Methylosinus sp. H3A: one gene and its partner. The protein of the gene in region 1 interacts with the protein of each later gene in a pairwise test. Links are inferred from orthologs where the notes say so. Each region holds a gene or a part of one and is shown on either strand. Other genes may lie near its edges. The genes, in order: IY145_RS16550 and def.

The links.
Region 2: the proteins of IY145_RS16550 (region 1) and def interact in binary tests that used the Escherichia coli proteins (3 or more experiments, as listed by UniProt). The link is inferred for Methylosinus sp. H3A from one-to-one orthologs.

Annotation. Positions count from the first base shown.
Region 1 is NZ_JADNQW010000005.1:2,910,515-2,926,823, reverse strand. What follows is about bases 13,453-16,209. They hold IY145_RS16550 (aspartate-semialdehyde dehydrogenase), read right to left. Parts: upstream 15,470-16,209; coding sequence 14,435-15,469; downstream 13,453-14,434. Other genes in these bases: IY145_RS16540 (succinate dehydrogenase iron-sulfur subunit), read right to left, coding at 16,111-16,209; IY145_RS16545 (hypothetical protein), read right to left, coding at 15,629-15,988; IY145_RS16555 (SulP family inorganic anion transporter), read left to right, coding at 13,453-14,460. In the rest of the region: IY145_RS16605 (DUF2332 domain-containing protein), read left to right, coding at 1-917; IY145_RS16600 (elongation factor G), read left to right, coding at 1,051-3,117; IY145_RS16595 (PAS domain S-box protein), read left to right, coding at 3,305-5,419; phbB (acetoacetyl-CoA reductase), read right to left, coding at 5,534-6,259; IY145_RS16585 (acetyl-CoA C-acetyltransferase), read right to left, coding at 6,327-7,502; IY145_RS16580 (TetR family transcriptional regulator), read right to left, coding at 7,614-8,147; IY145_RS16575 (copper uptake system-associated protein), read left to right, coding at 8,322-8,795; IY145_RS16570 (alpha/beta fold hydrolase), read left to right, coding at 8,795-9,691; IY145_RS16565 (hypothetical protein), read left to right, coding at 9,853-10,242; IY145_RS16560 (TonB-dependent receptor domain-containing protein), read left to right, coding at 10,318-12,603; more of IY145_RS16555, read left to right, coding at 12,715-13,452; more of IY145_RS16540, read right to left, coding at 16,210-16,309.
Region 2 is NZ_JADNQW010000005.1:1,142,652-1,154,719, reverse strand. What follows is about bases 1,972-4,771. They hold def (peptide deformylase), read right to left. Parts: upstream 3,745-4,771; coding sequence 3,199-3,744; downstream 1,972-3,198. Other genes in these bases: IY145_RS08460 (endonuclease domain-containing protein), read left to right, coding at 4,684-4,771; IY145_RS08465 (LemA family protein), read left to right, coding at 4,047-4,607; fmt (methionyl-tRNA formyltransferase), read right to left, coding at 2,261-3,190; truA (tRNA pseudouridine(38-40) synthase TruA), read right to left, coding at 1,972-2,258. Outside these bases: IY145_RS08495 (GNAT family N-acetyltransferase), read left to right, coding at 1-752; IY145_RS08490 (hypothetical protein), read right to left, coding at 778-945; IY145_RS08485 (hypothetical protein), read left to right, coding at 1,077-1,391; more of truA, read right to left, coding at 1,455-1,971; more of IY145_RS08460, read left to right, coding at 4,772-5,103; IY145_RS08455 (M48 family metallopeptidase), read left to right, coding at 5,108-6,223; IY145_RS08450 (alpha/beta hydrolase), read right to left, coding at 6,220-7,086; IY145_RS08445 (tetratricopeptide repeat protein), read right to left, coding at 7,093-7,995; IY145_RS08440 (thiamine phosphate synthase), read right to left, coding at 7,992-8,636; IY145_RS08435 (response regulator), read left to right, coding at 8,776-9,462; IY145_RS08430 (hypothetical protein), read right to left, coding at 9,473-9,736; IY145_RS08425 (hypothetical protein), read right to left, coding at 9,851-10,162; IY145_RS08420 (Do family serine endopeptidase), read right to left, coding at 10,343-11,776; IY145_RS08415 (ATP-binding cassette domain-containing protein), read left to right, coding at 12,013-12,068. UniProt on the Escherichia coli protein: Removes the formyl group from the N-terminal Met of newly synthesized proteins. Requires at least a dipeptide for an efficient rate of reaction. N-terminal L-methionine is a prerequisite for activity but the enzyme has broad specificity at other positions.

The DNA of each region.
Region 1 (16,309 bases):
GCGCGCGCGCCAAAGCCGATGCCCTGGCGCTGCGCGCGGCCGGCGCGCTGCATTTTCTCGCCCGATCGGGAAAGGCGCCCGCCCTCGCCGCCGCCTATCCACCCAATGCGTTCGACGCAGCGGCGCTCGCCCGCGAGATCGAACGCGCGATCGACGAACACGACGTTTTCCTCGCGGGCTTTCTCGATCGTCCGCCGCAGACCAATGAGGCGGGACGCTCCAGCGTCATTCTCGGCGGCGCGCTGATCGTCGCCGCGGCGACGGGCCTGCCTTTGGAGACATTGGAGATCGGCGCCAGCGCCGGCCTCAATCTCAATTTCGATCGCTACGCCTATGATCTTCGCGTCGGCGCTTTCGGCGCGCCTGCGGCGGAGCTTCGCCTCGCCTGCGATTGGCGCGGCGCGGCGCCCTCGCTCGAGACCGCATTGCGGATCGTCTCCCGCGCGGGTTGCGATATCGATCCGCTCGATCCGAGCGACGCCGAACATCGCGCGCGGCTGCTCGCCTATGTCTGGCCCGATCAGATGGAGCGTCTCGCCCGCATGGAGCAGGCGCTCGTCCTCGCGGCCGCGCGTCGCGAGCGGGTCGAGCGCGCCGACGCCGGCGACTGGCTCGCGACGCGGCTGTCGGCGCCGCCCGCTGGGAGCCTCGCGCGCTTCGTCTATCACACGGTCGTCTGGCAATATCTGCCGCCCGAGACGAAGCGCAATGCGATGGCCACGCTCGAGGCCGCAGGCGCGGCGGCGACGCCCGAGACGCCGCTCGCGCGGCTGCAAATGGAGGCCGATGGCGACACACGCTCGGCCGCGCTCACGCTGACGCTCTGGCCCGGCGGCGAGAGCTTTGCGCTGGGGCGCGCCGATTTCCACGGCCGCTGGATCGAATGGAGCGGCGCCGGCCCTCATCGCGCCACCTAGCTTCCGTTGTGCGCGCCTCTGCGGCGCCGCAGCGCTTTTCGCCGCTTGCGCGCCGACCCATGTGGTGGGAGCATCATCATCGACGGAGCCGACCAGGTTTCCACTCGCCGGCGCCGGACAACGGGAGCAGGACATGAGTGAAACGAGAACGTCCGGCGCGGCGAGAGCCGAAGGCGCGCGACTGATCGCGCTTGTCGGCCCCTTTCAGAGCGGCAAAACGAGCCTATTCGAGAGTCTGCTCGCGCGCTGCGGCGCGGTGCAGCGGCAAGGCTTCGTGCGTGACGGCGCCACCGTCGGCGACGCCTCGCCGGAAGCGCGCGCCCATGCGATGAGCGTCGAATGCAACATCGGCCGCGTCGATTATCTCGGCGACCGCTACACTTTCGTCGATTGTCCCGGCTCGGTCGAATTCGCGCATGAGCAGCGCCGCGTCCTCGCCGTCGCCGATGCGGCGATCGTCGTCGCCGAGGCCGATCCGCGCAAGCTGCCGGCACTGCAGCTCGTCATGCGCGCAGTGGAGGAGGCGCGCGTTCCGCACTTCCTGTTCCTGAACAAGATCGACGCCGCTGCAGGAAATCTGCGCGACTCTCTCGCGCTGTTGCAGACCGTCTCGCGCACGCCGCTGTTGTTGCGGCAAATCCCGATTTGGAACAATGGCATTGCGGTCGGCTTCATCGATCTCGCGCTGGAGCGCGCCTATGTCTATCGCGAGCACGCACCCTCTGCGGTTGTCGACATGCCCGCCGGCGCAACCGTGTCGGAGAAAGAGGCGCGCTTCTCCATGCTGGAGCGGCTCGCCGATTACGACGACACGCTGATGGAGGAGCTGCTCACCGACATAGAGCCGCCGCGCGACCAGATTTTCGACGATCTCGCCAAGGAGCTGCGCTTCGGCCATGTCGCGCCCGTCTTCATCGGCGCGGCGGAGCGCGGCGCCGGCGTGACGCGCCTGCTCAAGGCGCTGCGCCATGAGGCGCCGAGCGTCGCTGCGACACGGGCCCGGCTCGGAATCGCCGAGACCGGGCCCGCCCTCGCGCATGTGTTCCGCTCGGTCCATACGTCGCACGGCGGCAAGCTGTCGCTCGCGCGCGTGCTGCGCGGCTCCTTCTCCGATGGGCAGACGGTCGCAGGCTCGTCGGGCGCCGAAGAGAAAATCAGCGGCGTGTCGTCGCTGCTCGGCGCCACGACGATGCGCCAGGCGAAAGCGGAAGCGGGCGAGACCGTCGCTTTCGGTCGGCTCGACGGCGTCGTCGCCGGCGACGCGCTGCAGGACACGCGCGCCGGCGCGCCCGACGCTCCGGCTGCGATCACGGCGCCGCACCCGGTCTATGCGCTGGCGCTCTCCGTCGGCGACCGCAAGGACGAGATGCGTCTCGCCGCCGCTCTCGCCAAGCTCATCGACGAAGACCCTTCGCTCGTCTTCGTCCATGACCAGGCGCTCGGCGAAATGAAGCTGCTCGGCCAGGGCGAGATGCATATTCGCGTCGCGCTGGAGCGCCTCGCGTCGCGCTATGGCGTGACCGTCTCCACCCATGCGCCCGCCATCGGCTATAAGGAGACGATTCGCCATGCGGTGAGCGTGCGTGGACGCCACAAGAAGCAGTCGGGCGGCCACGGCCAGTTCGGCGATGTGGTGTTGGAGGTGGCGCCGCGCCCGCATGGCGAAGGCTTCGCTTTCGCCGAGCGCGTCCATGGCGGGACTGTGCCAAAACAATACTTTTCCTCGGTCGAAGCCGGCTGCCGGGACGCGCTGACGCGCGGGCCGCTCGGCTTTCCCGTCGTCGATGTGGAGGCCGTCCTCGTCGACGGCTCCTATCACAGCGTCGATTCCTCCGACATGGCGTTCCGCACGGCGGCGCGCATCGGCATGGCCGAGGCGCTGGGCAAGGCCGAGCCGGTGCTGCTCGAGCCCATGCTCGCCGTGTCGATTTTCGCGCCGAGCGAGGCGGTCTCCCGCGCCACCGGCATCGTCTCGGCGCGACGCGGGCAGATATTGGGCTTTGGACCGCGCCCAGAATGGGACGGTTGGGACGAGCTCGACGCGCTCATTCCGGAGGCCGAGATGGGCGATCTCATCGTCGAGCTGCGCTCGGCCAGCTCGGGCGCCGGATTTTTCGAGGCGTCCTTCGATCATCTCACCGAGATGGTCGGTCGGCAGGCGCATGAGGTCGTCGTCGCCCGCAGCGCCGCCGGCCATTGAAAACGAGACAGCTGCGTTTCGGAACGAAACGCAGCTGGCGCGGTTCTTGATCCGGCACAGGCGACGGCGAAGCATTGTCCCATTTTGGCAATGCTCGCATTTGGTCCCATCCGATTGGCGGATCGAAGGCGAGCGGGCTCGCGCCCTGCGGACCAGAGACGGCGGCGGTCTATACTGGAATGAATAAATGCAGGCTAAGACCGCGACGGAATTCGTGACTCTTCGGTCGCGGAGCGAGCGGCTGTTACGTCCTTCCGGCATCGAAGGCGCTGGAGAAATGCCATGGGGCACGCATTTCTGCCAGTTCTATGAGGATGTCGACGATCTTCTCGACATTGTCGCTCCCTATTTCGCGGCGGGCCTCGCCGGCAATGAGCGCTGCCTGTGGATCGCCTCGCCGCCTTTGACTGTGGCCGTCGCAAAGGCGCGTCTGTCCTCGCTGGTGCCCGATCTCGAGTCCGATCTCGCCCGCCGCCGCATCGACATCGTGAGCAGCGACGATTGGTATTTTCGCACCGGAAAAGTGGACAGCGATCAACTGGTCGACGATTTGCGGGCGGCCCATGACGCGGCCCTGCACGACGGTTTCGACGGGTTGAGGGCTTGCGGCAACGCCTTGGAGTTCGACGCCTCGGACTGGCCGCTCTTCATGGCCTATGAGAACGGGCTCGGAGCGTTACATGGCTCCCGCCGCATGTTGACACTCTGCTCTTATTCGTTGCGGCTGATCGGCGCCGCCGAGATCGTCGAGGTGATCGCTCGCCATGAATTCGCGCTGATCCGCCGCGGCGGCCGCTGGGAGACGATCAAGAGCCTCGACTATGAACGCGCGCGCAAGGCGCTGCGGCGGAGCGAGGAGCAGTTTCGCCTGTTCACCGAGGCCGCGCCTGCGTCTGCGATTTTCACGCTGGACCCGCAGGGACGGATCATCGGCTGGAGCGAGGCGGCCGAGCGCGTCACCGGCTGGAGCCGCGACGAGATTCTGGGCCTCCGGCTGTCGACCCTCCATCCCGCCGACGCGCATGACGAAGCGCTGCCGGGCTCCCTCGCGGAGGGGGGCGTCGTCAAGCGCCAGGACATGCGCCGACGGCGGGACGGCTCGATCTTTCCGGCGGAGGAGTTGATCGCCGCGCTGCGCGACGACGCCGACAATCTCTACGGCTACGCCGTCATGATCAGCGATCTCAGCGAGAGATCGCGGGCCGAGCAGGAGCGCCGGGCCAGCGATGCGCGCCTGCGCGCGATCGTCGAAGGCGCGGTCGACGCGATCGTCATCATCGACGAAAAGGGCGTCATTCTTTCCCTGAATTCCGCAGCGACGCGGCTCTTCGGCCATAAGGCGGAGGAAGCGATCGGCCAGCCGATCGACATTCTATTCCCGGAGCCGTTTCGCGACGCACGTCTCGACCAGATCCCCGCCGACGAGGCGGCGCTCGCCGCATCCGATCCTGAACGCCTCGGCTGCCGCAAGGACGGCTCGGTCTTTCCTCTCGAGCTCTCCATCAGCGAAGCCGCGCATGACGGCGAACGGCTGTTCGTGCTGTTCCTGCGCGATCTCACCGACCGTCACCGGGCGGAGGCGCAGATGCGCAAGCTGCGCGCCGACCGTCTCGATCTGATGGCGCAAATGGCGGCGAGCGTCGCCCATGAGATCAATCAACCGCTCTCGGCCATCTCCACCTATCTCAGCGCCGCGCGCCGCGTGCTACGACGCGGCCCAGTGGCGACGACCGACATAGAGACGATCCTCGACAGCGCCGTCGCGCAGGTGACGCGCGCGGCGCAGATCATCAGCCATTTGCGCGGCTTCGTCACCCGCGCCGAGCCCGACAAGACGCTGCAACGACTACACGACATCATCCAGGACGCCTGCGCCTTCACCGATATGGCGCGCAGCAATGTCAAGGTGACGACCACGCTCGATCTCGAGGCGCCCGACGACAACGTCATCGTCGACCGAATTCAGATTCGTCAGGTGCTGGTCAATCTGAAGCGCAACGCCATAGAGGCGATGCACGGCGCGGAGAAACGCGAGCTCGTGATCTCGACCCGTCTCGTCGCGGGCGGCATGATCCGCACCGACATCGTCGACACCGGCGCAGGACTGTCGGAGGAGGTCGCGAATGTGCTGTTCGAGCCCTTCATCACCACCAAGGCGCATGGGCTCGGCGTCGGCCTGCCCGTCTCTCGCGCGATCGTGGAGGCGCACTATGGGAAGCTCTGGGCGGAGCAGAACCCCGGCGGCGGCGCGACACTGAGCTTCACCCTGCCGCTCGCGGACGAGCGGACCGAGGGAGAGTGAGAAGCCTCTCGAAGGCCGAGTCGACCAACCGATAAAGCGGGGCGTCGAATTTGGGCGACGCCCCGCTCGGATATTTCTCCGCGCGGGGCGTCGCCCGAAACGCGTTCGGAAAGGTCAGGTCAGATACTGACCGCCGTTGATCGTCAGCGTCGAGCCGGTGATGAAGCTGGCGTCGTCCGAGGCGAGGAACACGACCGCGCGCGCGATCTCCTCCGGCTCGCCGAGGCGGCCGACCGCGATATAGGGAATGATGTGCTTGTCGAGCACGTCCTGCGGAACCGCCTTCACCATCTCCGTGGCGATATAGCCGGGCGCGATGGCGTTGACGGTGACGCCCTTGGAGGCGCTCTCCTGCGCCAGCGCCTTGACGAAGCCGATGTCGCCGGCCTTGGAGGCGGAATAATTCGTCTGGCCGGCCTGGCCCTTCTGGCCGTTGATCGACGAGATGACGATGATGCGGCCGAAGCCGCGGTCACGCATGCCGTTGATGACCGGACGGGTGACGTTGAACAGCGAGTTGAGATTGGTGTTGATCACCGCCTGCCACTGCGCGAGCTCCATCTTGTGGAACAGGCGATCCTTGGTGATGCCGGCGTTGTTGACGAGAATCTCTACCCCGCCCAGATCCTTCTCGATCTGCGCGATGGCGGCGGCGCTGGCGTCATAGTCCGACACGTCGAACTTATAGACCGGAATGCCGGTCTCGGCCTTGAACTTGTTGGCGGCCTCGTCGTTGCCGGCGTAGGTCGCGGCGACATTATAGCCGGCCGCCTTCAACGCCTTGGAGATCGCCTCGCCGATGCCGCGCGTGCCGCCCGTCACAACCGCTGTTCTGCCCACCTCGTTCCTCCTTCATCGAATTTTCAAAAAATTGGCCGCGAGCCTCGAAGGCTCGCGGCCCTGATATTTAGCGCTCGATCGTCAGAGCGATGCCCATTCCGCCGCCGATGCAGAGCGTGGCGAGGCCGCGCTTGCCGCCGCGACGGCCGAGCTCGTAGAGCAGCGTCGTCAGCACGCGCGCGCCAGAGGCGCCGATCGGATGGCCGATGGCGATGGCGCCGCCATTGACGTTGACGATGGCGGGATCCCAGCCGAGATCCTTGTTCACGGCGAGAGCCTGCGCGGCGAAAGCCTCATTGGCCTCGATGAGATCGAGGTCGGAGATTTTCCAGCCGGCTTTCTCCAGCGCCTTGCGCGAGGCCGGGATCGGCCCGGAGCCCATGATCGTCGGATCGACGCCGGCGGTCGCCCAGGAGGCGATGCGGGCGAGCGGCGTGAGGCCGCGCTTGGCCGCCTCGGCCGCCGTCATGATGACCAGCGCCGCCGCGCCGTCATTGAGGCCGGAGGCGTTGGCCGCCGTCACCGTGCCCTCCTTGATGAAGGCCGGCTTCAGCTTGGCGACGCCCTCGAGCGTCACGCCATGCTTGATGTATTCGTCCTGATCGACGATCACGTCGCCCTTGCGGGTGGAGACGGTGAAGGGGACGATCTCGTCCTTGAACTTGCCAGCCTTCTGCGCGGCCTCGGCCTTGTTCTGCGAGGCGACGGCGAAAGCGTCCTGCTCGGCGCGGCTGATCTGCCACTTGGCGGCGACGTTCTCCGCAGTGATGCCCATGTGGTAATTGTTGAAGGCGTCGGTGAGGCCGTCGACGATCATGGTGTCGACGAATTTCACGTCACCCATCTTGGTGCCGGCGCGCATGTGAGCGGAATGCTGCGACAGCGACATCGACTCCTGGCCGCCGGCGACGATGATCGTCGCGTCGCCAGCCTGGATCTGCTGGGCGGCGAGCGCCACGGCGCGCAGGCCGGAGCCGCACACCTGATTGACGCCGAAAGCGGTCTTGTCCTGCGGCACGCCGGCCTTGATGGCGGCCTGACGGGCCGGGTTCTGTCCCTGCGCGGCGCCCAGCACCTGGCCCAGGATGACCTCGTCGACGTCGGCGGCCTCCAATTTGGCGCGCTCGATAGCGGCCTTGACAGCGACCGCGCCCAATTCATGGGCGGGCGTCGAGCCGAAAGCTCCGTTGAACGATCCCACAGCAGTGCGCGCCGCGGAAACGATCACGATCTCCGTCGTCATATCGTTCTCCTGATTGGTCGGGCTGGCGCCGGCGGACGCCGCTCGCGCACGTTGAGCATTTTGCAGCAAGGCTCGTCAAGCGCCGGACGCGCGCATCGTTGACGCGGCGCGTCAATTCTTCGGGCGATGGAGGCCGAATTCGGCGGCGAGCCGCTCCAATTCGCTCCTCTCCGTCTCCGCCAGGCCGGGCTCGAGCAGCGCCCGCAGCCCAAGCCCGCGCAGCCGATCGACGAAGCCGGCGGCCGCCGGATCATCCGCCTCACGCCCGAAATAGGCGGCGACGCGGCGCGTCAACCCCTGCGCATGGGCGGCGAGGATGGGCCGCAGCTCCTCCTCCCCGCTCGCGCCGAGGACAATGGCGAGAAAAAAGCGCATCCGCCCGCGGCCCAGCATCAGATTTCGCAGCGCCTCGAGCACATCTTCCGACGCGGCGCCGGCCTCGTCGCGCTCGGCGCGGTCGTGGGCGGCCTGCAAAAGAGCGACGAAGAGATCGGCCTTGCGCGGAAAATAATAAGTGAGGTGGGATTGCCGCACGCCCGCGGCCTTGGCGACGCGCGGCTGGGTGAGCGCCTCGACGCCGTCCTTTTCGACGATATCGAGCGCGGCGTTCAATATTCGCTGTCTGACGCTGATTTCCGCCGTCACTGCATTTCTTTCCGGGCGCGACGCGGCTCCCTACCAAAAACCTGCTCGCTTGGGCAATGCGTCGGCTCGCCCGCGCCGTCCTTTTCGTATGGGTCGCTCTTTCATCCGGGTCGCTCTTGCCAAATCCATATTGGTAACTTACCAATATTTTCGAAAAATGCGATGGGGGCCGAAATGATATCTGTCGGGAGACGCCGGCTCGGCGCTGCGCTTTTCGGCCTCCTGTCGGGCGCGGGCGTCGCGGCCGCGGGGAGCGCCGAGGATGAAACGGCGGTGAAACATCTGCTCATGCAGAGTTTCGACCGTCCCGACGCGCCGCTCGCCGTCGATCCGATCGTCCTCGACGGCGACATCGCCATCGCCGATTGGGCGCAGGGCGAGCAGGGCGGCCGCGCTCTGCTGCGCCGCAAGGACGGCAAATGGGAAATCTCGCTCTGCGCCGGCGACGCGCTGAAGCAGAGCGCCGCGCTGGAGAAGCTCGGCCTCGCGCGGCCGCGGGCGCAAGCGCTGGCCGCCTCGCTGGCTGCGGCCGAGCGCCGGCTCTCCCCTGCCCTGCTCGAGCGCATGTCGCGCTTCGACGGCGTCGTCGCCGTGGACAGCGCGGGCGGCCACACGCCGCTCGACCCGCACCACCGGCCGATCCCCTGATGCCGCTGACCCGCCGCGCGCTGATCGCGAGCGCGAGCCTCCTCGCCGCCTCTGCGGCCGAGCCGGCCGGCGCCGGAGCCGCGCGCGAATTCGGCGTTCTTACCGTAGAGGAGAGCGGCGCCGGCGATCCGCTGCTGCTGATCCCGGGCCTCGCCTGCGGAGCTTGGGCGCTCGCGGACATCGCCCGCCGCCTCGCGCCGCGTTTTTCGATCCACGCTCTGACGCTGCCGGGCTTCGACGGCCGCCCGCCGATCGCGGCGCCGATGATCGCGCGCGTCGCCGCCGACATCGCCGCCTATGTGGCGGAGCGCCGACTGGAGCGACCGATCCTCGTCGGCCATAGCCTCGGCGCCTTTGTCGCGCTGCGAGCGGCGCTGCTGCGGCCGGAGCGGTTCGGCGGCGTCGTCACGCTGGACGGCTATCCGGTCTTCCCCGCCCTCGCTAGCGCAACAGCCGATGAGCGAGCGGCCGCCGCGACGCGCCTCGCCGAGCAATTCGCCGCCGGCGATCCGGCGCGCTTTCTCGCGACGTTGCGCGCCTTTCTGACCGCGCGCATGAATGATCCGCAGCAGGCGGAGCGTTTCGCCGAGCGCGCCGCGCGCAGCGATCCTGCCGCGACCGCCGCCTATGTGGTCGAGATGTTGTCGGCCGATCTGCGGCCCGAGTTCGCACGGCTCGAGACGCCGCTGCTCGCTCTGGCGGCGACCAACTCCTATCTCGCAGGCCGCGCCGAGGAGGATATCTGCGCCTTCTACGCCGGACTGCTCGCCGAAGCGCCGAAAGCCGCGATCGCGCCGATACGCGAGGCCCGCCATTTCGTCGCGGTCGATCGGCCGGATGTCGTCGCCGCCGCGATCGAATCCTTCGCGGCGGGATTGCGCCTCGGACGCGCGTGACTGTGTCCCGAAGGTCACAACCTTCGGGAATCTCCCGATCGAGGCGGAACCGGCCGCCCCTTCGGCTTGCCACAAAAGCCTTGGTCAGTTACCAAGAAAATGGAAGCAGAACCGTATCCCGGTTCGCGCTGCGCGAGAGGCGGATGATCCAGGCGAGGCGGATGACGAAGGCACGAGGAGCGACGCCACGCCCGGCGCGCGCCTTTGTCGCACTGCTCGCCGTTCTGCCGCTGCTGCTGCAATTGCTGTTCGCCGCCACGCCTTTCGCACTCGCGACGAGCGCCAGAGCCGAAGTCGCCGTCACCGCTCCCAATTGCGAGACGCAGGATCATCGGCCCGCCCCCGCCGGCGGAGGCGCGCATTCCCATTGCTGCCTGCTCTGCGAATGCAGCGCCCGCGATGGAGCCGCCGTCATCGGCTCCTTCATCGTCGCCGAGATCGGCGCAGACGCTCACGCGACGCCGATCCGTGCGGCTCCCGACCGGCCGCGACATGCGCCGATCGGCTGGACGACATCCTGGTCGTCGCGCGCGCCGCCTCTCTTCTCCTGATCGAAACAACCGCGCGGCCAAGCCGCGCCCCGCTTTCCGCTTCGAACGGCGCGACGCCGTCTCAGGAGACTTCCCATGTATCGCAGGTTTCTCTCGCGCGGCGTCGCCGCCAGCGCGCTTATTCTCGCCACCCCCGCCGCCTTCGCGCAATCGGCGCTGCCGCCGATCGATATCGGCGGCGACGCGCCCACGACGACGGCGTCGCGACAGAGCGGCTCGCTCACCGTTCCCTCGGTCGCGGAACAAAAGCGCCGCGTCGAGCAGACTGTCGGCTCGGTCGCCTTCGTGGACGCCGCCTCGCCGCAGATGCAGACGCGCCATATCGCCGATCTGCGCGACGCGCTGAAGGATGTGCCCGGCGTCTTCGTCGACACGCGCTATGGGCAGGAGCTGCGCCTCTCCATGCGCGGCTCCAATCTCACGCGCGATTACCATCTGCGCGGCTTCGAGCTGCTGCAGGATGGCATTCCGATGAACTATGCCGACGGCGGCGGCGACTTCTATCAGATCGACCCCAAATATTTCCGCTCGATCGAGGTCTATAAGGGCGGCAACGCGCTCGCCTACGGCTCCTCGACGTTAGGGGGCGCGATCAATTTCGTCTCGCCCACCGCGCATACGGCGCTCGCGCCCAATATTCTGGCTATCGACGGCGGCAGCTTCGGCTCCATCCGCGGCCAGGCGCAAGTCTCGCGCGTCATCGGCGACTTCGATTTCCTCGTCAACGGAACCTTCTCGCATTCGGATGGGTTCCGCACCCATTCGCAATCCGATTATGTGCAGATCAACGGCAATCTCGGCTATCGCTTCTCCAATAATATCGAGACGCGCTTCTATTTCGGCGTCTATGACACCAATCAGCAATTGCCCGGCACGCTGACGCTGAACAATGCGCGCACAAATCCGACGCTCGCGACTCTGCCCTATATCGCCGGCTTCGGCGCGGACGGCTTCGGTGCCGATCAGGCGCGCAATGTCCGCAACCAGCGCATCTCCAACAAGACGACATTCGAGACCGACATAGGCCGCATCGACGTCGACAGCTGGTTCGTTCACAATTACCTCTATCATCCGATCTTCGTCGTCATCGAGCAGGAAGGCGAGAGCTGGGGCTTCGCTCCGAAGCTCACGACGAAATTCGAGATCGCCGGCCATAGAAACGAGCTCACCGTGGGCGGGCGCGTGTGGGGCGGCGGCTCCACCGATAATTGGTATTCCAATTACAATGGCGCGAAATTCAATCCCTATGGCGCGATACCGGCGAATTTCGCCAATGCGGCTTTTTCCTTCCCGCCCTATTCCTTCAACGGCCTCGCGCAATTCGGCGCCGCGGGTTCCTGCTTCGGCTTCTGCGGAACCTTCATCAATCCCGGGCTGAGCGCGCAGATCCGCAACAACCGCATGGCGGCGCTCAATCTCGAGGCCTATTTCGAGGATCGCTTCTATATCGCGCCGCAGCTCGCTCTGATGTTCGGCGCGAAAATCTTCAGCGACGATCGGCGCTATTCCGTGCTCGGCGGCATTCCCTATGAGCCGCTCGCCAATCACACGGAAAAGAATTATCGCGGCATCGTTCCCAAGGTCGGGCTGATGTTCCAGCCGACGCCGGAGATTCAATTCTTCGCCGATATGACCGGCAGCCGCGACGTTCCCGATTTCATCGATCTGACGCAGGGCTTTTTCCCGCCGACGCCGGGCGCCTCCTTCACGCCGCTCGCTTCGCAAAAGGCCTGGACCGGCGAGATCGGCTCGCGCGGCAAATGGGATCGCTTCTCCTGGGATGTGACTTTCTATCACACCGAGCTGCAGGACGAATTGCTGAAGTTCAACGCCAATCCCGGCGCCGGCGTGCCGGCGACGACCTTCAACGCCAAGCGCACCATGCATCAGGGCGTCGAATTCGCCGGCAGCGTCGATTTGTGGCGAGACATCACGGCGCCGGGCGCGGACGATCTCTTGAAGCTCACGCAAGTGTGGACCTGGAGCGACTTCCGCTTCGTCGGCGACGCCAATTACGGAAACAATCCGCTCGCTGGAATTCCGCGCCATGTGCTGCGCACGACGCTCGCCTATAGCCGGCCGGACGGGCTCTATCTCGCGCCGTCGATCGACTGGGTTCCGGAGGGCTCCTATGTCGATTACATGCACACACTGCAGACGCCGGGCTATGTGCTGATCGGCATGCAGGCCGGCATGAAGCTGCCTTACGGGCTGACCTTCTATGTCGACGCGCGCAATCTCGCCGATCGGCGTTACATCAGCGATGTGACGACGGTGATCGACGCGCGGGCGTCGAATCCGGCGGCCTTCTATCCAGGCTATGGCCGCGCGGTCTATGCCGGCATGAAATGGGCGTTTTGAATCTCGATGCGCGAAGCGATCCGTCGGGATCGCTTCGTCGCGACGCTCACGCCATTCCATTTCGAACGCCGCGCCCTAGATGAGAAGTAGCCCGATTTGGGATCACTCCTCATGCCGCAGCAACGCTCCTGGCCATTCTTCCCTTCGCTGCCGCAAGCCATGCTGCGCTACGACCTCGCCGCCGGGCTGACGCTGGCGGCCATCGCCATACCGGAGCAAATGGCCACGGCGCGGCTCGCAGGCTTTCCGCCGCAGATCGGCTTTTTCGCCTTTCTCGCGGGCTCGCTCGCCTTCGCCGCCTTCGGCTCCAATCGCTTTCTCTCCTCCGGCGCGGATTCGACGATCGCTCCGATCTTCGCCGGCGCGCTCGCCCTGTTGGCGACGCGCGGCTCGCCGCAATTCATGGCGCTCGCCTCCTTTCTCGCGCTGCTCGTCGGCGGCATACTCATTCTCGGCTTTCTGCTGCGCGCCGGATGGGTCGCCGATCTCCTCTCCGTTCCGGTGACGACCGGCTTTCTCGCCGGCATATCGATTCACATTCTGATCTCGCAGCTTCCCGCGCTGCTCGGCCTACCCAGCGTCGAAGGCAGCGAATTCTATCGCGTCGCCGAAATGGCGAAGCATTGGCGCGAGGCCGATCCAGCCGCCATCGCCATCGGCCTCGGTTCGCTCGCGACCATCATCATCGGGGAGAAGATCAGCCCCAAGCTGCCGGGCGCGCTGATCGCGCTCGTTGGCGCAGCCTTCGCCGTCCGCTATTTTCATCTCGAGGATCACGGCGTCGCCGTGCTCGGCAAGGTCTCGACGGAGTTTCCGCATCCGCGCTTTCCCGAGATCGCGCCCGCCGATATTCCGCAAATCGTCGGTCTCGCCATCATCATCGCCATGGTGATCATGGTGCAGACGGCGGCGACCTCGCGCTCCTTTCCCAATGAGGAAGACCGCGCGCCGGATGTCGATCGCGATTATTTCGGCGTCGGCGCCGGCTGTCTGCTGGCTGGGCTCGTCGGCGCTTTCGCCGTCGACGCCTCGCCGCCGCGCACGGCGATCGTTTCGGCGACCGGCGGGCGCTCGCAGCTCTCCTCCATCGTCGCCGCGCTGGTCATCGCGGCTCTGCTGCTGTTCGGCGCCGCGCTGCTCGAGCATGTGCCCAACGCCGCGCTCGCCGGGGTGCTGCTGTTCATCGCTGCGCGCATCTTCCGCCTGCAAGTGATGCGCGACATTTATTCAAAAACGCGCGGCGAATTCGCGCTGGTGGCGCTGACCATGGCCGCCGTCGTCGCGCTGCCCGTGCAGACCGGCGTGTCGCTCTCCATTCTGGCGTCGCTGCTGCATGGCGTATGGACGACGACGCGCGCGCGCCTCATCACTTTCGCGCGCGTGCCGGGAAGCTCGGTGTGGTGGCCCAGCTCGCCCGTCGGGGACGAGCCTTGCGGCGAGCGATTGGAAGGCGTGCTGGTCGCGGCCTTTCAAGCGCCGCTGTCTTTTCTCAACGCCTATGGTTTCCAGAGCGATTTGCGCGAGGCGATCGAGGCGGAAAAGCCGACGCTCGTCGTGCTGGAGGCGAGCAATATCGTCGAGATCGATTACACGGCGGCGCGCATATTGCGGCAGGCGATCGAGGATTGCCGCGCTGCGGGCGCGGACTTCGCCATAGCGCGGCTCGAATCCGTGCGCGCGCGTGAGGCGCTGACGCGTTTCGGCGTGATGAGCACGCTCGGCGAAGGGCGGCTCTTCCACAGCGTCGACGAGGCGACGCGGTCGCTCGCGCCCGCCGCCGTCGCCTCGAAGATTGCGGTTCCCACTCTCGTCCCGCGCAGGAGCCGCGCGTTCACGCCGCCTTCTGCTTCGGCGTGATGAGCTTGCGATTGGCCAGCACTTCGGCGATCTGCACCGCGTTCAGCGCCGCGCCTTTGCGCAGATTGTCGGAGACGCACCACAGAACCAGACCGTTCTCGACAGTCGGATCGTCGCGAATACGCGAAACATAGGTCGCGTCCTCGCCCGCCGCTTCATGCGGCGTAATGTAGCCGCCGGGCTCGAGCTTGTCGATGACGAGCACGCCCGGCGCCGCGCGCAGAATGTCGCGCGCCTCGTCGGGCGACAATGGATTCTCGAACTCGATGTTGATCGCCTCGCTATGGCCGATGAACACCGGCACGCGCACGCAAGTGGCGACGAGCTTGATCTTCGGGTCCAGAATCTTCTTCGTCTCCACCACCATCTTCCACTCTTCCTTGGTGAAGCCGTCCTCCATGAAGACGTCGATCTGCGGAATGAGGTTGAAGGCGATGCGCTTGGGGAATTTCTTCGATTCCATCGGATCGGAGACGAAGACCGAGCGCGTCTGCGAGAACAGCTCGTCCATGCCCTCCTTGCCGGCGCCCGAGACCGATTGATAGGTCGAGACGACGACGCGCTTGATCTTGGCGGCGTCATGCAAGGGCTTCAGCGCCACGACGAGCTGCGCCGTCGAGCAATTGGGATTGGCGATGATGTGCTTCTTGCGGAAGCCGGCCGCCGCATCGGCGTTGACCTCCGGCACGACGAGCGGAACATCCGGGTCCATGCGCCAAGCGGAGCTGTTGTCGATGACGACGCAGCCCTGCGCGCCGATGCGCGGAGCCCATTCGCGCGCGACGTCGCCGCCGGCCGACATCAGGCAGATGTCCGTGTCGGAGAAGTCGTAAGTGTCGAGATGGCGGCATTTGAGGATCTTGTCGCCGAAGGACACTTCCGTCCCGATGGAGCGCGACGAGGCGAGCGCGACGACTTCCGAGACCGGAAAGCGGCGCTCCGCCAGAATGTCGAGCATTTCGCGGCCCACATTGCCCGTGGCGCCCGCGACGGCGACCTTGTAACCCATGGTTGCGAACTCCTTTTCGGCCCGCTTATGACGGCGGGCGCGCCTTTTGTCGAGACGGGAGAATCGAACAGGCGAAGCAATCCCGCGGGCCGAAGGCGGCCCGGAGACGGCTTCGCATCTGGTTCGCGAACGAGCCCGACTCCGCGCCGGGGCTCGACATCAGAAGGGCATTCCGACCGCCATATTGCCGCCCGAGCCCATGCTCACCGGCGCGCGGCCGCCGAAACGCGGCGTCTCGTCGTCCTTCTTTTCCTTTTTGGGCGGAGACTTGCCCGGCGACCAGCCCTCGAGCTCGCCGAATTGGCGGTTCTCGGCCTTGGCCGGCGGCTTGCCGGGCGCGGCAGCCTGGCCGGCCGTGGCCTGCTGCTGTTTGTTTTTCTTCGGCTTCGCCTTGGCGGCTCCGGCGGCGGACATGTCCAGCCGGCTCGGGTCGAGCGTATCCTCCGCTCCCGCGGAGAGCGGAAGCGCAGACGAAAAGGCGAAAATAGCGGCGACCAGAAGAAGCGGGCGCAATCGCATGGCGGCTACTCCTCAAGCATCGGGCTCCAAAATGCCCCCACGCCGGGAAAAAGACAAGTTCCGGCGAATCTGCGGCGAAGACTGTGAGACAAACCCGGCGCCATTGCGGCGCCGGCTCCGCTTCACTCGCCCGTCGTTTGCGCGATCGCCAGATTTTTGAGCTCGGCGATGGCCGTGCCGGGCAGCAGGCTCTTCGGACAGGCGTTGGAGCAGTTCAGAATCGTATGGCAGCGATAGAGGCGGAAAGCGTCGTCGACATAGGCGACGCGCTCGGCTGTCGCCTCGTCGCGGCTGTCCACCACCCAGCGATAGGCCTGCAAC
Region 2 (12,068 bases), 1.8 Mb from region 1 along the record:
GCCAGGCGGCGGAAGCCTCCTCAATCCATGTCACCTTCGCGACAGAGGGGGAGGTCGGGGCGCTGGCGGCCGAGGGGTTCGCCCCTCGCCTCGGCGAGCAGTTCCATTTCTTCAACGAGAACTATCGCGATTTCGACGCTTTCCTCGCCGCGCTCTCCTCGCGCAAGCGCAAGACGATCAAGCGCGAGCGCCGCGACGCGCTGGGCGACGATCTCTCGATCGATCTCCTGACCGGGGCGGATATAAAATCCGCGCATTGGGACAAATTCTTCGCCTTCTACATGGATACGGGCGAGCGCAAATGGGGTCGGCCCTATCTCACGCGCGACTTTTTCGACCGGATCGGCGAGACGATGGCCGAGCGCATTCTTCTGATCATGGCGCGGCGCGGCGGCGACTATATCGCCGGGGCGATCAATTTTCTGGGCGACGACGCCATCTACGGCCGCAATTGGGGCGCTCTGGAGGAGCGGCCCTTCCTGCATTTCGAGGTCTGCTATTATCAGGCGATCGAATACGCCATCCGCCATGGATACAAGCGCGTCGAGGCCGGCGCCCAGGGCGAGCACAAGCTCGCGCGCGGCTATCGGCCCGTCGCCACCCATTCGGCGCATGATTTCGCCGATCCGCGCCTGCGGACCGCAGTGGTCGAATTTCTGTCGCGCGAGACAGTCGCGGTCGACGAATCCATCGCCGATTACGAGGCGAGCCTGCCCTTCCGCCGCGAGGAGTCCGGCGGGGACGGTCGATGACGCTTTCGCGCGGCGCGAGGGGGGATCACTGTGAATCTGGCGGGGGCCGCTTCTCGGGCTCGGCATGGCTCCCATTCTCGCGCGGCGTCTGCGCGCTCGCCTTGCGCCGGCGCAGATTGGCTCTGAGCGCGGCCCCCAGCGCCGCGGCGTTCTTCTTGGCCGGGGCGGGGGTCTTCTTGCCGTTTTCGGTCATTTCGGGGCTCTGATCGGCGACGCCGTCATGCGGCTCTGGTCAGGAGAGGGGGCTAGGCGGCACAAAATTTGCTGCCACTTCGCGCGGCCGCGGGTGGCCGCGAGTTCAATCCAGCACGAGTGGCGACGACGATGCAAACGACTTTCATCAGAAATACCGACGATGGCCGCAAAGTCGAAGTCGTTGGTCCTTATGTCTGCGTCGACGGCAAGCCGGTCGCCGACTCGGTCGTCGAGGTCAAGGACCACCCCAATCGCTTTGCGATTCTGCACACGCTTCCCAACGCCGCCTTCATGGCCGGCCCGGTCGTTCTGACCGCCGAGGAGGCCTCGGTCGTGCGTGGCGCGCTGCTGATGGCCAAGCCCTCGCCGACCGATCCGGTCGCCATCAACGAGCAGCTCCGCCACGCGGTCAACGCGCGCAACCGCGAGTCCGGCATCGAGTAATCGCTTCGAATCACGGGCGCAGGCCCCCTCCCTCACTATGCGTGAGAGGGGGCTTCGCAACGCTCAATAATCGACGGCGACGAGATAGAGCCCATGCGGCGGGGCGACCTGCCCGCAGCGGGTTCGGTCCTTCGCCTCGAGCGCGGCGCGCAGATCGTCGACGCTCCATCTGCCGGAGCCGACATGCTCCAGCGAGCCGGCGAGCGAACGCACCTGATTATGCAGGAAAGAGCGCGCGCAGGTGACGATTTCTATGATGTCGCCCATGCGGCGCACATCGAGCCGCTCCAACGTCCGCACCGGCGAGTTGGCCTGACATTCCGTCGAGCGAAAGGTCGTGAAGTCGTGGCGTCCGACGAGCGCCTGCGCGGCTTCGTGCATGGCCTCCGCATCGATGCGGCGCTTCACATGCCAGGCGCGGCCGCGCTGCAGCGTCAGCGGCGCGCGGCGATTGTCGATCACATAGCGATAATGCCGGCGGATCGCCGAGAAGCGCGCCTCGAAAGTTTGCGCGACTCTGCGCGTCTCCAGCACGGCGATCGGGTCCGGCCGCAAATGGGCGTTGAGCGCGTCGCGCAGCCGATCCTCGCGCCATTCGCGCGTAAAATCGACATGGCCGACCTGTCCCAGCGCATGCACGCCTGCGTCGGTGCGCCCGGCCCCATGCACGACGCGCCGCTCGCCATGCTCCAGCGCCGCGACCGCCTCCTCGAGCCGTTGCTGCACGGAGGCGCCATTCGCCTGCCGCTGCCAGCCGACGAAGGGCGAGCCGTCATATTCGATGGTCAGCGCATAGCGGTAGGCAGCGCGCCCTTCGCCCTCCCCTTCAGGGGGAGGTGGGGGGACGGCCTCGAATGTGGTCGCCATCGTTATGTCGCCAAAGTCATGCCGGGGGCGAGTGGGCGGCCGCGCAAAAAATCGGCGATTCCCATGGGCGCCTTGCCGCCGCGCTGCACCTCGACGAGCCTGAGCGCTCCCTCGCCGCAGGCGACGAGGCCCTTGTCGTCGAGCGCCGCGCCGGGCGCGCCTTCGCCTTTCTCGAGCCTCGTGCGCAGCACTTTCACGCGCTCGCGCCCATGGCCGAGATCGCTCTCGAAAAAGGCGCCGGGAAAGGGCGAGAGGCCGCGCACGAGATCGTGAATCTCGCGCGCCGGGCGCCGCCAATCGATGCGGCTCTCGCTCTTGTCGATCTTCTGCGCATAGGTGACGCCCGCCTCCGCCTGCGGCGTGAAGGCGAGCGCGCCGGCCGCAAGATCGCGTAGCGATTTCGTCATCAGCTCGGCGCCCGCGGCGGCGAGCGCGTCGTGCAGCTCGCCTGTCGTCATATCCTCGCCGATCGCAACGCGCGCGGTCGCGGCGACGGGGCCGGTGTCGAGCCCGGCCTCCATTTTCATCACCATCACGCCGGTCTCGGCGTCGCCGGCCATGACGGCGCGCTGGATCGGCGCCGCGCCGCGCCAGCGCGGCAGCAGCGAGCCATGCAGATTGAGGCAGCCGAAACGCGGCGCGTCCAACGCAGCCTGCGGCAGAATGAGCCCATAGGCCGCGACCACCGCCACATCGGCGCCGAGCTCGGCGAAAGCGCGGATCGTCTCCTCGCTCTTGAAGCTCTTGGGCGTGAAGACGGGGATCGACAGTTTCTCGGCCAGTCGATGCACGGGCGAGAGCTTCAGCTCCATGCCGCGGCCGGCCGGCGCCGGCGCGCGCGTGTAGACCGCCACGACCTCGTGACCCTCAGCGACGATTTTCTCGAGCAGCGGCGCGGCGAAATCGGGCGTGCCCATGAAGACGACGCGCATGCTTTCGATCACGCCTCGACCTTATCCGCGACGGGGGCGGCCGGGGCGGCGCGGGCGGCGGCCTTGGCGAATTTCTTCACCACGCGGTCGCGCTTCAGCCGCGAGAGATGGTCGATGAACAGCCCGCCCTCGAGATGGTCGATCTCGTGCTGGAGCACAGTGGCGAGCAATCCGTCGGCCTCGATCTCCTGCGTGGCGCCGGTGCGGTCGAGATAGCGCACGCGCACGCGCGCCGGGCGCTGCACATCCTCGAAATAATCGGGAACGGAGAGACAGCCCTCCTGATAGACGAAGAGCTCCTCGGAGACCCAGACGATCTGAGGATTGATGACGAACAACGGATTCTTCGGCTCGTCGCCGCGCGTGGCGTCGGCGACGACGATGCGCTTGGGAACCGCGATCTGGATCGCCGCGAGGCCGACGCCGGGGGCCTCGTACATGGTCTCGAGCATATCGTCGAGGAGCTGCTGGAGCTCGCCGTCGAAGGTCGTGACGGGCTCGGAGACGAGCCGCAGCCGCGGGTCGGGCAGGGTGATGATGGGACGAATGGCCATTTGCTTGCTTTCGCGCCTGGACTTTCTGGCGGTCTCGACCGTCGAGATAGGGATGCGCCCGGTCTCCGTCAAATGGACGCCGGCGCGGCTTTAGCGCAGATTATATTCCGCTTCCGCGCGCAATGTAAGAGATCGGGAGCCGCGACAGGACGGTCTGCCGAAGCTTTCCGCACCCCGGGGAGGGCCCATGCTTCCTCGCAGGCGGGGCTGTGCGCCGGCGCACTTTCGCGCGTCGTGAAAGCCGGCTACGACTTCGGCCGTCCGCCGCTGGCGCGCGACGCGAAAAATCGTGGAGCCCGATCATGACCGCTCTCATCTCTCTCGGCGTATTGGTTCTCGCCGTCCTCTGGCTCGTCGGCTCCTACAATGGCCTGGTGACGCTACGGCAGCGCTGCCGCCAGGCGTTCTCGGACATAGATGTCCAGCTCAAGCAGCGCCATGACCTCATTCCCAATCTGGTGGAGACGGTGAAGGGCTACGCCGCCCATGAGCGCGGCACGCTCGAGGACGTCGTCGCCGCCCGCAACAAAGCTGTGGCCGCGCAGGGCCCGCAGGCGCAGGGCGCCGCCGAGAGCGCGCTCAATGGCGTGCTCGGCCGGCTGTTCGCCCTCGCCGAGAATTATCCGGATTTGAAGGCTAATCAGAACTTCCAGCAGCTGCAGAGCGAGCTCTCCGACGTGGAGAACAAGATCGCGGCGTCGCGGCGCTTCTTCAACAACGCCTCGGCCGAATACAACGCCGCCCGCGAGAGCGTTCCCGCCGCCTTTTATGCGGCGTCTTTCGGCTTCTCGCCGCAGGAGTTCTTCAATCTCGAGGAGGGCGAGCGCAAAGCCGTCCAGGAGACTCCCAAGGTGCAGTTCTAAAAAGGGAAGTTTCCCCCTTCTCCCCTCGCGGGAGAAGGTGGCCCCGCGCAGCGGGGTCGGATGAGGGGGCGCCGCGATGACAATCCCCAAAGAGTTGATGCTGCGCCTCGCCCGCGAGCAGCGCGCCACTGCGGTAAACGCCGAGGCGATGATGTGGCGGGCCCTGCGTGGACGCCGTCTCGGCGGTTTCAAATTCCGCCGACAGGTTCCGATCGGTCGCTACATCGCCGATTTTGTTTGTTTCGAAGCGAGGCTGATCGTGGAGATCGATGGGCCGTCCCACGACGCCGATTTGCAGCAGAAGCGGGATGCCTCCCGCGATCAATGGCTCGAGCAGCAAGGCTTCCGCATCATGCGCCTCTCGAATGATCTCGTGATCGGCTCGCCTGAATTGGCGACGCAGCGCGTCGCGCGAGCGTTGCGAGATTGCGCGGCTTCCCCTCATCCGGTCGGCTCCGCCGACCACCTTCTCCCGCAAGAGGAGAAGGGAGAATAGCCCCATGTTTCACGCCTATGGCCTCTACACCCATATTCAGGCGAACCGGCTGCGCTCGCTGCTGCTGCTCGCGGGCTTCGTCGTCCTGCTGCTGGCGCTGATGTTCGCTGTCGCGCTTCTCTATGAGGCGTCGCAGGATGGAACGCTGCCGCAGATCATGGCGCGCGCGCTGCGTGATCTCGAGCATGGCTGGCCGATCGCCTTTGGCGCGGCCGGGCTGTGGTTCGTGATCGCCTATTTCTTCCATCAAAAGCTTATCGACGCCGCCACCGGCGCCGGCGACGTGACGCGCGAGGACGCGCCGCGCCTCTATAATCTCCTCGAGAATCTTTGCATCTCGCGCGGCATTCCCATGCCCTCGCTGAAGATCATCGAGGATGGCGCGCTCAACGCCTATGCCTCCGGCGTGAGGGAAGGCCATTACGCCGTCACCGTCACGCGCGGTCTCATGGAGACGCTGGACGACGCAGAGATCGAGGCCGTGCTCGGCCATGAGCTGACCCACATCCGTAATCGCGACGTTCAGCTCATGGTGGTCGCCGCCATTTTCGTGGGGATTTTCGCTTTCGTCGGCGATCTCGTGTTCCGCAATTGGGGCGGCTTTCGCTTTTCGTCCAAGCGCGCGACCGAGGAGGGGCGCGATCGTGGCGTGGCGAGCGGCGCGGGCCTCGCCATCGTCATCGCTCTCGCGATCATCGCGCTGAGCTGGGGGCTCTCTGTGCTGATCCGCTTCGCTATCTCGCGCTCGCGCGAGCTTCTCGCCGACGCCGGCTCGGTGGAGCTCACCAAAAATCCCGACGCGATGATCTCGGCGCTGCGCAAGATCGAGACGTATGCGACGATGCCGGACATGCCTTCGCGCATGGGCGCCTTTTTCATCGAGAGCCCGGCGCGCAAGGCGCGTGCGCTATTCTCGACGCATCCTTCCGTCGATGATCGCGTCGCCGCGCTGGTGCGCTATGCGGGCGGCCGCGACATGCCGAAGCTGGAGCCGCCGCCGGCACCGATCGAGGACCATGGGCCGTGGGAGGCCGCGCCGGCTCCGACGCAAGCGCCCGGCTTTCTGCCGAGCGACGGCCGCAGCCCGCTCGATCCGCCCTCGCATGGGCCGTGGGGTTAGCCTGTCGCGTAGCGGGCGAAAAACTCGCTCGCCTCGCGCAGCGATCGGCGCGCCTCGGGCATGAAGGCGGCGCCCAATTGCCAGCCATGCGGCACGACTGGGAAAATCGTCAATTCGACGGCTGTTCCCGCCGCCATGGCGCGCTCCGCGAGGCGGCGCGAATCGTCGAGCAGCAGCTCATCCTCGCCCACATGGATCAGAAGCGGCGGCAGGCCGGAGAGATCGCCGAGCAGCGGCGAGGCCTCGGGATCGCGAACGCTCGCCTCGCCGAGATATTGCCGCGCGGCGAGCCGCAGCGCGCGCCGCGTGAAGATCGGGTCCTTCCCCTCATTGGCGCGCGCCGAGGCGCCGCTGGCGGAAAGATCGGTCCAGGGCGAGAATAGCGCCGCGGCGCGCGGGAGCGGCAGGCCGCGCGCGCGCAGCCGCAGCATCAGCGACAGGGCGAGGCCGCCGCCGGCCGAATCTCCGGCGATCACCAGCGGCCTGCGCGCGGCGAGACCTTCATAGGCGGCCGCAACATCGTCGAGCGCGGCGGGAAATCGGTGTTCCGGCGCCAGCCGATAGGCGGGGGTGAAAACGTCGAAGCCGGCCTTTGCGAAATAGCGCGCGGTCGAACGGTAGAGGCGCGGCGCGCCGGCCATGAAGGCGCCGCCATGCAGATAGAGCAGCGTCGCTTCGGCCGATCGCGCCCTGATCCACTCGCCGGGAATCTCGGGGTCGGCCTCGGCGGCGCCGGCCGGCGGCCAGGGCCAGCGCAGATTCAGCGCCCGCGCCGCCGCCTCGGCGCCCGCCTCGCCATTGACGCGCGGGCGCACATAGCGGCGCAGGGAGGCGCGCGAAAGACGCGCCGAAAGGCTCGCCATGGCGCCCTATTTCGCAGCCGCTGGAGGAAGGGGCGTCGCCGGCTTTTCCGCCGACGGGATCGTCGCCGCGAGCAGCGCGTCGAGCTTGTCGTCGATGAGACCGGAGGCCTTGGCGCGGCTGTTCCAGAGCATGGCCTCGGAATGATTCTTCTCGACGCCGAGCCCTTCGGCCAGCAGTCGCGCCAGCCGGTTCTGCGCCACGACATTGCCGGCCGCGGCCGCCCGCCTGAGCAGCTCGACCGCATGGGTCCGGTCGCGGGCGACGCCGGCGCCGTTGAACTCCATAATGGCGAATTCGACCATGGCCGCCGTATGGCCGGCCTCGGCGGCCTTGCGGAGCCATTTCGCCGCCTCGGCCGGATCGGCGGCGACGCCGCGGCCGTTCTTGTAGAGCAGCGCCAGCGCATAGGCGGCGTCGGAATTCTCGAGCGTCGCGGCGCGCCGGAAATAGGCGATGGCCCGGGCGAAATCGGGCTCCGTGCCGTCATTCTCGAGCGCCGCCTCGCCGAGCAGCTCGAGCGCCGCCGGATGCTCCTGCGCCTTCTCGAGATAGGCGCGGGCGAGCGCGTGATCCTTCAGCGTGTCGCGGCCGGTGAGCGCCGCCGCGCCGAAGAAATAGGCCGCGTCCCGGCCGCCGGCGTCGGCGGCGCGGCGGAACCATTGCATCGCCTTGGCCCGGTCGGGCGCGACGCCCTGCCCGTCGAGATAGAGCCGGCCGATCAAGGTCAGAGCGGCGGCGTCCTTCGGGTTGGAGGCGAGGCGCTTCTCGGCCTCGCCTCTGGCGGCGACATAATCGCCGCGCTGATAGGCGCCGAAGGCGAGATCGGCCGCCGGCGCTGTCGGCTCGGCGGCGACGGCCGCGCCGGCGAGCAGGCAGAGCGCGAGCGCGAGGCGAAGCCGCGTCGTCATCGCGCCGCCTCCGCCGCGAGCCGCGCGGCGTCGCGAACGGCCTCCGCGGGGCCGCGCGGATCGTCCCAGACCGCCTCGGCCAGAAGGACGAATTCGGCGCCCGCCGCCGAGAGCGGGCCGATTTCCGCGAGGCTGCGCGCTAAGGCGACGCATGGCGTGTTGAAAATCTCCGCCCACCAGGCGACGCGCTCCGCGGTCCAATCGAGCGTAAGCGGCTCACCCTCTTCGCCGATATCGCCGAAGAGGAGATAATCCGCGCCCGCCTCGCCGGCGCGCATCGCCTCGTCGCGCGTGGCGAGGCCGCCGACGCCGACGATGAAATCCGGCGAAAGCCGTTTTATCGCCGCGGCGAGGCGCTTGTCGTCGAAGGCGAGATGCAGCCCGTCCGCGCCGCAGCGCGAGACGAGCTCCGGCTCGCCCTCGATCAGCAGAGCGACGCCGGCGGGCTGGGCTATGCCGGCGACGGCGCGGATGGCGCGCTCGGTCGCCTGCGGCGGCATAGTCTCGAGGCGCAACAGCAGGCTGGCGACCTCGGCGGCCGCGAGCGCGGCCGCGAGGCGCGGCAGAAAGTCCTCCACCTCGGCGAGGCGCGGCGTCGCGAGATAGAGGCGGGCGAAATCTTCGGGCGGATCTTCCGACATGGGCTCTTCTTCTACGATTCGGCGGCGGCCGATTCAATTCGGCGCGAATCCGCGCCGTTGTATGGCGCCGCGAAGCGGATTATGCGACTGCGCAGGCGGAACGGCATGAGCGGCGGAATTGCATGAGCGGCGGAACGACATGAGCGGCCCTCGCATATTGATCGTCGACGACGAGCCGCAAATGCTGCGCGTGCTGCGGCCGGCGCTGGCGGCGAGCGGCTATGAGACGCTGGAGGCCGCGACCGGACGCGAGGCGCTGAAGGCGATCGCCGCCCGAGCGCCGGACGCGGTTCTGCTCGATCTCGGCCTGCCGGATATGGACGGCAAGGAGGTTCTCCGCCAGGCGCGCGCCTTCTCGCAGGCGCCGATCATCATTCTCTCGGCGCGCGAGCGCGAGGCCGAGAAGATCGCCGCGCTCGACGCCGGCGCCGACGACTATGTGGAAAAACCCTTTTCGATCGGGGAATTGCTGGCGCGGCTGCGCGCGGCGCTCCGCCATGGGGCGCGGACCGCGGCCGAGGCGAGCGAGATAGAGAGCGGCGGGCTGCGCGTCGATCTTGCGCGGCGGCTGGTGACGAAGAAGGGCGTGGCCGTGAAGCTGACGCCCAAGGAATATGAGCTCTTGGCGACGCTCGCGCGTCACGCGGATCGTCTGCTCACCCATCGCCAGATTCTGACGGCGGTCTGGGGGCCGGCGCATGGCGAGGACACGCAATATTTGCGGGTCTTCATCGGCCAGCTGCGCGGCAAGATCGAGGAGGACGCCTCGGCGCCCGCGATCATTCTGACGGAGCCTGGGGTCGGCTATCGTTTCGTGCGGCTGTGACGGCGTGCGCTCAGCGCGCCTTGTGGCAGACGATCCGAATCGCCTGTCCCTTGGCGAGACCCTCGCTGGACTCGACCGGGACGAAGCGGCAGCGGTCCTGCGCATGTTCGGCGACGGCGAAAACGGCCGGCTCGGCGACAGGCGCGGCGCTGCGCGACAGCAAGGCCTTGCCGCCCGCGAGAGCGACGGTCGCGCCCAGAATGACGAAGGCGATCTTGACCGCGGAAGCGGTCTCGACGGGGCGCGAGGCGAATTCGGAAACGGCGAATGTCATTGGTCTCTTCCTTTGAAGCTCGTGTCGTGGGCGTCGCGCCCTCTCGAATGATGCGAGTCTTAAGGGAGGGCCGCCCTTGCGTTTGTGCGCGAGGGCACAGAGGGAGCCGGCGGATCAATAGGCCTTGCGGCAGACCCAGCGGGTGACCTGGCCGCGCACGCCGTAACCCTCGTCGATCTCGACGTCGACGCGGCGGCAGACGCTCTGCGCGGCTTCGGCGCCGGCGAAAGTCGCGGGCTCGGCGACGGCGACGACGGCCTCTGTCGGGGCGAGGGGGGCGGCGACGCTCTGCGCCGTGAATCCCGTGGCCATGACGGCCTTGGCGCCGGCGAGCGCGACAGTCGCGCCGAGAATGACGAAGGCGATCTTCAGAGCGGAAGTGGTCTGAACGGGACGCGAAGCGAATTCCGAAACGGCGAATGTCATTGTCTCTACTCCCCCAGCGTCGCGGGCTTCGCGCCCGGCGAACGATGCTGTTTTTAGGGGAGCGACGTGCGCGTGTTTGTGCTTAGGCGCACAGGGGAGGAGGCGCTTCATCGAGGGTTCGCGTAACATTTTGCCGCCCCCTCTCCCGCGCGAGCGGGGGAGGGTGAGGGAGGGGGCAGCTTACCCACCGACCACAGTGGTGATCACCTGTCCTTCGCGGGCCAGCGTGATCTTCCAATAATAATGGCGGTTGACCGTCGCTCGCTCGAGGTCGCGCGTCGTGGCGATCTTCTCGTCATTCACCGCGAGGATCACATCGCCCTTGTGCAGATTGAGCTGCGCGGCGACCGATTCGAGGTCGATCTCCGCCACGACGACGCCATTGACCGCGCCTTGCACGGAGAATTCCTCGAGCACGGCGGGCGAAATATTGACGACTGTGGCGCCGGCGAAAGGCGAGGGGCCTTTCACTTTCACCGCGTCGCGCGCCGGCGTTTCCGGAGCGGCCGAGAGCTTCAAAGGCACGGCGATCGTCTTGCCGGAGCGCAGCACGCCGAGCGTCGCCTGACCGCCGAGCGGCCTGGTGGCGAGGCGATAGCCGACCGCTTCCGGATCGTCGGCCGATTGGCCGTCGACGGTGACGATCACGTCGCCGCGTTTCAGCCCCGCCTCGAGCGCCGGGCCCTTGGGATAGAGATCGGCGATGAGCGCGCCGGCCGGGCGCTCGAGCCCCAGGCCGTCGGAAATCTCTTTGGAGAGGTTCTGCAGCGTCGCGCCGAGCCAGGGACGTTTGACCTGCTTGCCGCCGCCCTTGGCCGCCGCCACGACGATCTTGACCATATTCACGGGGATCGCGAAGCCGATGCCGACCGAGCCGCCCGATTTGGAGAAGATCGCCGAATTGATGCCGACGACGCGCCCGGTCATATCCACGAGCGGCCCGCCGGAATTGCCGGGATTGATGGAGGCGTCGGTCTGGATGAAGAAGCCGTAATCGGAAATGCCGACCTGCGTGCGCGCCAGCGCCGAGACGATGCCCTGCGTCACCGTCTGCCCGACGCCGAAGGGATTGCCGATGGCCAGCGCGAGATCGCCGACCTCGAGCGCGTCGGAATCGCCGAGCTCCATCGTCGGATAATTGGCGGGCTCGGTCAGCTTCAGAACGGCGAGATCGGTGCGCGGATCGCGCAGCAGGATTTTCGCCGGTATCTCGCGCTTGTCCGCGAGCGAGACCTTCACATCGGTCATGCCCTCGATGACGTGATTATTGGTCACGACGAGGCCGCTCGGATCGACGATGACGCCGGAGCCCAGCGATTGCGCCGTGGGCCCGCGTGGGCCGCCGCCGCCCTCGCCGAAGAAGCGGCGGAAGATCGGATCGTCGAAGAAGGGATTGACCGGCCGTTGCTCGACGCGCGTCGCGAAGACATTGACCACGGCCGGCGTCGCCTTTTTGACGATTGGCGCGAAGGACAAGACGACATCGGCGCGCGATTGCGGCAGCGCCCGCTCGGCCGGGGGCGCGAGCGCGACCTGCGCGCGCGCGGCGGGCGCGGCGACGCCGAGCGCGAGAAGTGTGAGAGCCGCAATGAAATGGCGCCGAAGAAAAACCATCGATCATCCTCTCGGGGTGAGATTCGTTCCGGCATATTAGCCCGAAAAGCGACAGACTCGTGGAATTCGCATGATCGCGTAGGGGCGGACGAGGGGGCTGGCGCAGGACGCCGCCGGACGCACGAGATACTTGTGTATCTATAACTTCTCTATTACCGATCGAGTCCCGGTCGGGTCGGCCGGCGGATGAGTTCATTTGTTCTTTGTGCGGAGCCGAAGCGGCGAAAGGCTCACAAATGACGAAAAGCGTGGCGAAATTCATTCTGGAGACGGCCGGCGCGCGACTCGTGGG